One region of the Paenibacillus sp. FSL R7-0340 genome, then DNA from elsewhere that is predicted to be linked to it. Evidence: a T-box and tRNA genes for the amino acid it is inferred to sense, from the RefSeq annotation. Region 1 holds a T-box; the other holds one or more tRNA genes.
The links. A T-box is a leader RNA that pairs with one kind of tRNA and senses whether it is charged. The one in region 1 lies ahead of ileS (isoleucine--tRNA ligase), so its partner is inferred to be a tRNA-Ile.
Positions count from the first base shown of each region.

Region 1 (3,420 bases):
AAACGGCGCAAGCAGTTTGGCAGTCGTTAACAACACTTCGGTCAGTGTACGGTATGCATCCAGCTTATCTTCTGTAAGACCATTGCCCCAGAATCGGTCGCGTGAACGACGGATATACCAGTTGCTCAGCTCATCAACAAACGATTCAATTGCTTTAGATGAGTTCAGGAAGTCATTTACAGCCAGCGCTTTGTCCACTACCAAAATGAGGCTGTTCAGACGGGACAAAATCCAACGATCCAACTTATGAGCCGATGGTTTGAACGGATGCTGTGCCGGATCAAATCCGTCGATATCCGCATACAAAGTCAGAAAAGCGTGTGTATTTACAAGCGTATCCACCAGCTTCGATTTAGCCTCACCTACAATGCCTTTGGAAAAACGTTTGCTATTCCATGGTGCACTATCAGACAGCAATGCCCAGCGGAAAGCATCTGTACCGTACTCGTCAATCACTTCCCACGGATCAATAACATTACCCTTGGATTTAGACATTTTCTGCCCCTGCTCATCCAGTACATGGCCTGTCGCCATGACAGCTTTATAAGGAGCTTTGCCAGTCAGCATAGTCGAAACCGCAAGCAAGCTATAGAACCAGCCACGAGTCTGGTCAATCCCTTCACAGATCATATCTGCCGGAAATTGCTGCTCGAACGTTTCATTATTTTCAAAAGGATAATGATGCTGTGCAAACGGCATGGAGCCACTATCGAACCATACGTCGATTACTTCCGGTGTACGAGTCATTTCGTATTTACCGCATTGGCTACGAACCTTAATATCATCTACATATGGTTTGTGCAGCTCGATGTCCGCTGGTACATCGCCAATCGCACGTTCCCTCAATTCAGCAATACTATGCGGAGCGAACTGTTCTCCAGTTTCCTCACAAACCCAGATGTTTAGTGGTGTACCCCAATAGCGATCGCGACTGATGTTCCAATCCACCAGTTCCTCCAAAAACTTGCCAAAACGTCCTTCACGTATATGCCCCGGGTACCATTCGACTTCGCTGTTGTTGGCAATCAATTGATCCTTGATCGCAGTTGTTTTGATAAACCAGCTGTCCATAGCATAGTACAATAATGGAGTATCGCAGCGCCAGCAGAACGGATAGCTATGCTCGTATTTTTCCTTGCTGTACAGCAAACCTTTTTCGGACAGCATTTTAACAATATCTACATCACAGTCTTTCACAAAACGGCCTGCAAAATCAGTGATTTCCTCTACATAGTTACCTTGAAGATCCACCACGTTGATGAACTCAACACCATTTTCACGACATACCCGGTAATCATCCTCACCATGCGCCGGAGCCATATGAACGATACCTGTACCGCTGGAGTCTGTTACGAACTTCGCACCCAGAATCTGATTACCCTTCTCAACCTGAAAATACGTAAATGGCGGGGTATACGTTTGGCCAACCAGTTCTGAACCGGATAGTGTGCCAATCACTTCATGATCGCCTTTAATTACGTCCTCAACCAGATTTTTAGCAACGATGTATACACCGTCTTCCTGCTTCACACGTGCATATTCCAGTTCAGGGTTGACGGCGAGCGCCACGTGACTCGGCAAGGTCCAGGGTGTTGTCGTCCAAGCCAGTACATATTCACCACTGCTATGCAACTTGAATTTCGCCGTGGCACTCAGATCCTTCACATCTTTGTAGCCCTGCGCTACTTCATGAGAACTTAGCGTCGTCTGACAATCCGGGCAATACGGACTCACACGATGACCACGATACAGCAGATCTTTTTCATGAATTGTCGCCAAAATGTTCCATACGCTCTCGATATAGTTATTATCCAATGTAATGTACGGGTTATCGAGGTCAGTCCAGTATCCGATCGCTTCGGTTAGATCACGCCATTGTTGCTCGTACTCAAACACGCTTGCCTTACATTTTTTAATAAACTTTTCAACGCCATATTCTTCAATTTCAGGTTTGTGGGAGATTCCCAGTTGCTTTTGTACACCCAATTCTACCGGCAAGCCATGCGTGTCCCAGCCTGCCTTACGTACGACGCGGTATCCCTTCATTGTCTGATAGCGGCCTACAAAATCCTTAATTACACGGCCCAGCACGTGACCGATATGCGGTTTACCGTTAGCTGTTGGTGGGCCCTCATAAAATACAAAATTTGGCTTTCCTTCACGATTTGTGATGGATTTACGGAATGTGTCCTCTTGTTTCCATTTGCTCAGGATGCGCAGGTCACGGGACCGTGCTTTTTCTTTAACATCCACTCTGTTCATACTGTCATACTCCCTCTCTGCTCATCATTGATTTCCCTAGCATTTCCTAAAAAAAGCAACAAAAAAAGCCCCATCCCTGTAAAGGGACGAGACTGTGCTCGCGTTACCACCCTGATTCCGTAAAAACAGACCATTCTAAAATACAGTCTCATCACGGCTCTCTGAGCCCCACTCAACTACAGCAGGGCGCCATTATAACGCATGGCAAACGGTGATTGCTTACACACGCCATAAATCTTAAGCGCTTCAGCTCACTTCTCCGGGAGGATCTTCGGTCATGTTCTGAACGTTGGCTTGCACCGGAAGGCCAACTCTCTGAGGGACAAATCATGACGTACTCGTTCCCATCAACGAATTAAACATGTTAAATTCATCGAATATTAAACCAGCAACATCGTTGCCTTGAATAACAACCATCAGCCGACAGACGGATAATCATTGAATTCAGTATAGTATTTACAGTTATAGCCTGTTTAAAGATAAAAGTCAACCCTAACAAAGCCTAATAAAAGCTTGTCAGAAATGAAATTAGTAAATTTCTTTCATCTCACGCTCGCGCTCCAGTACTTCGCGTTCCCGGTTTTCAAGGGCTTCCCAGCCGTCTTGGCTTAACAAGTCAAGCTGCGCTTCCACCAGTGTACGAAACCGTGCTCGGTAAATCGATGCCTGCTTCTTCAGTTCTTCAACCTCCAACGCGATCTTGCGGGATTTAGACAATGCTTCGTTCACAATACGGTCCGCATTTTTTTCCGCTTCCTTCACGATCAGTTGGGATTCTTTCTTGGCGTTGTTACGAACTTCATCAGCCGCTTCCTGCGCCACGATAATCGTCTTACTCAGCGTATCCTCAATGGTCGCGAAATGATCGAGCTTCTCCTGTACGTTCAACAACTCGGTGCTCAGTTCTTTATTTTCACGAATAACGCCCTCGTAATCTTTGATCACCTGATCCAAAAATTCATTAACCTGATCCTCATCATAACCGCGAAGCCGGCGGGCAAATTCCTTGTTATGTATATCCAATGGCGTTAATGGCATGCCGTCCACCTCCTATAAGATTGACAAAAATTACATTTTCCGCGTCACGACGCTCACTATCATCTATCGGTCATCATACCCCGTTTTGTGAATACTGTACAGAGCAAAATCGTTCCAGTT
Region 1 is NZ_JBBOBY010000001.1:2,238,820-2,242,239, reverse strand. Features, by position in the region: gene ileS (isoleucine--tRNA ligase) at 1-2,262, opposite strand, end outside; T-box leader at 2,342-2,622, opposite strand; gene MKX59_RS09960 (DivIVA domain-containing protein) at 2,791-3,300, opposite strand.

Region 2 (3,420 bases), on a different contig from region 1:
TGACTTAAATCCCGAATGTGTGTTATATTAATCAAGTCGCCGCTGAGATGCGGTGGTGAAACAAAGTAAGACATAATGCAGGTTTGATCTTTGAAAACTGAACAACGAGTGAGTAAAACGATTTTGTTCGCAAAATCAAACAAGAGATATTTTTATCTCGTCAGTTTCAAAATGAGCTTATCGCTCTTTCTATAAACCAACTTCGGTTGGTCTTTAATGGAGAGTTTGATCCTGGCTCAGGACGAACGCTGGCGGCGTGCCTAATACATGCAAGTCGAGCGGGGTTGTTTAGAAGCTTGCTTCTAAACAACCTAGCGGCGGACGGGTGAGTAACACGTAGGCAACCTGCCCACAAGACAGGGATAACTACCGGAAACGGTAGCTAATACCCGATACATCCTTTTCCTGCATGGGAGAAGGAGGAAAGACGGAGCAATCTGTCACTTGTGGATGGGCCTGCGGCGCATTAGCTAGTTGGTGGGGTAAAGGCCTACCAAGGCGACGATGCGTAGCCGACCTGAGAGGGTGATCGGCCACACTGGGACTGAGACACGGCCCAGACTCCTACGGGAGGCAGCAGTAGGGAATCTTCCGCAATGGGCGAAAGCCTGACGGAGCAACGCCGCGTGAGTGATGAAGGTTTTCGGATCGTAAAGCTCTGTTGCCAGGGAAGAACGTCTTGTAGAGTAACTGCTACAAGAGTGACGGTACCTGAGAAGAAAGCCCCGGCTAACTACGTGCCAGCAGCCGCGGTAATACGTAGGGGGCAAGCGTTGTCCGGAATTATTGGGCGTAAAGCGCGCGCAGGCGGCTCTTTAAGTCTGGTGTTTAATCCCGAGGCTCAACTTCGGGTCGCACTGGAAACTGGGGAGCTTGAGTGCAGAAGAGGAGAGTGGAATTCCACGTGTAGCGGTGAAATGCGTAGATATGTGGAGGAACACCAGTGGCGAAGGCGACTCTCTGGGCTGTAACTGACGCTGAGGCGCGAAAGCGTGGGGAGCAAACAGGATTAGATACCCTGGTAGTCCACGCCGTAAACGATGAATGCTAGGTGTTAGGGGTTTCGATACCCTTGGTGCCGAAGTTAACACATTAAGCATTCCGCCTGGGGAGTACGGTCGCAAGACTGAAACTCAAAGGAATTGACGGGGACCCGCACAAGCAGTGGAGTATGTGGTTTAATTCGAAGCAACGCGAAGAACCTTACCAGGTCTTGACATCCCTCTGACCGGTCTAGAGATAGGCCTTTCCTTCGGGACAGAGGAGACAGGTGGTGCATGGTTGTCGTCAGCTCGTGTCGTGAGATGTTGGGTTAAGTCCCGCAACGAGCGCAACCCTTATGCTTAGTTGCCAGCAGGTCAAGCTGGGCACTCTAAGCAGACTGCCGGTGACAAACCGGAGGAAGGTGGGGATGACGTCAAATCATCATGCCCCTTATGACCTGGGCTACACACGTACTACAATGGCCGGTACAACGGGAAGCGAAATCGCGAGGTGGAGCCAATCCTAGAAAAGCCGGTCTCAGTTCGGATTGTAGGCTGCAACTCGCCTACATGAAGTCGGAATTGCTAGTAATCGCGGATCAGCATGCCGCGGTGAATACGTTCCCGGGTCTTGTACACACCGCCCGTCACACCACGAGAGTTTACAACACCCGAAGTCGGTGGGGTAACCCGCAAGGGAGCCAGCCGCCGAAGGTGGGGTAGATGATTGGGGTGAAGTCGTAACAAGGTAGCCGTATCGGAAGGTGCGGCTGGATCACCTCCTTTCTATGGAGAATCGTTTCCTGCAACGGAAACATTCAAATATGAAGCATAAGCTTCAAAACTCAGGTTTAGGCCTGTTACTCACTCGTTGCTCAGTTTTGAGAGCTCAAACTCTCGAACGTTTGGTGGCGATAGCGGAGGGGTTCCACACGTACCCATCCCGAACACGACCGTTAAGCCCTCCAGCGCCGATGGTACTTGGACCGCAGGGTCCTGGGAGAGTAGGACGTCGCCAAGCGCAACCACTAAAGAAGAACTTCTTTGGTGGTTTATTATGGGCCCTTAGCTCAGCTGGTTAGAGCGCACCCCTGATAAGGGTGAGGTCGGTGGTTCGAGTCCACTAGGGCCCACCATATAACTTTATATTTACTTTTGGGGCCATAGCTCAGCTGGGAGAGCGCCTGCCTTGCAAGCAGGAGGTCAGCGGTTCGATCCCGCTTGGCTCCACCAAAAAGATTTATTATCATTGCACCTTGAAAACTGGATACCGAAACGAAATTGCGTTTTAGAATATTCCTTTAAGCTGATCTTGTGTAAACAAGTGAAATAAAGGTAGCAGGTAAGGAAAGATCTTTTGCCTTTGGCAAAAATCATTCTTTATCGAACATCGACATTTTCTTTCTTTGAAAGAAAAGTCTAGGTTAAGCTACAAAGAGCACACGGAGGATGCCTAGGCGCCAGGAGCCGACGAAGGACGTGGCGAACAACGATAAGGCCTCGGGGAGCTGTAAGCAAGCTTTGATCCGGGGATGTCCGAATGGGGAAACCCGGCTGTCTTCATCGACAGTCACTTTCTGCTGAATACATAGGCAGAATAGAGGCAGACCAGGGGAACTGAAACATCTAAGTACCCTGAGGAAGAGAAAACAATAGTGATTCCGTCAGTAGCGGCGAGCGAACGCGGATTAGCCCAAACCAAGGAGCTTGCTCCTTGGGGTTGTGGGACGTCTCACATGGAGTTACAAAGGAACCGGTTAGATGAAGAGGTCTGGAAAGGCCCGCCAGAGAAGGTAAAAGCCCTGTAGTTCAAAACTTGTTCTCTCCGAGACGGATCCCGAGTAGTGCGGGGCACGTGAAACCCCGTATGAATCCGGCAGGACCATCTGCCAAGGCTAAATACTCCCTGGCGACCGATAGTGAAGCAGTACCGTGAGGGAAAGGTGAAAAGCACCCCGGAAGGGGAGTGAAATAGATCCTGAAACCGTGTGCTTACAAGAAGTCAGAGCCCGATCTATGGGTGATGGCGTGCCTTTTGTAGAATGAACCGGCGAGTTACGTTCCCGTGCAAGGTTAAGGTGAAGAGCTGAAGCCGCAGCGAAAGCGAGTCTGAATAGGGCGACTTGAGTACGTGGACGTAGACCCGAAACCGGGTGATCTACCCCTGTCCAGGGTGAAGGTGCGGTAACACGCACTGGAGGCCCGAACCCACGCATGTTGAAAAATGCGGGGATGAGGTGGGGGTAGCGGAGAAATTCCAATCGAACCCGGAGATAGCTGGTTCTCCCCGAAATAGCTTTAGGGCTAGCCTCGGAAAAAAGAATCGTGGAGGTAGAGCACTGATTGGGTGCGGGGCCCGCAAGGGTTACCAAGCTCAGTCAAACTCCGAATGCCATAGATTTAGTTCCGGGAGTCAGACAGTGAGTGCTAAGATCCA
Region 2 is NZ_JBBOBY010000003.1:238,169-241,588, reverse strand. Features, by position in the region: rRNA gene MKX59_RS27080 (16S ribosomal RNA) at 214-1,769, shown strand; rRNA gene rrf (5S ribosomal RNA) at 1,888-2,004, shown strand; tRNA gene MKX59_RS27070 (tRNA-Ile) at 2,043-2,119, shown strand; tRNA gene MKX59_RS27065 (tRNA-Ala) at 2,141-2,216, shown strand; rRNA gene MKX59_RS27060 (23S ribosomal RNA) at 2,406-3,420, shown strand, end outside.
Region 2: it encodes a tRNA-Ile, which carries the amino acid that the T-box ahead of ileS (isoleucine--tRNA ligase) is inferred to sense. The anticodon was not compared.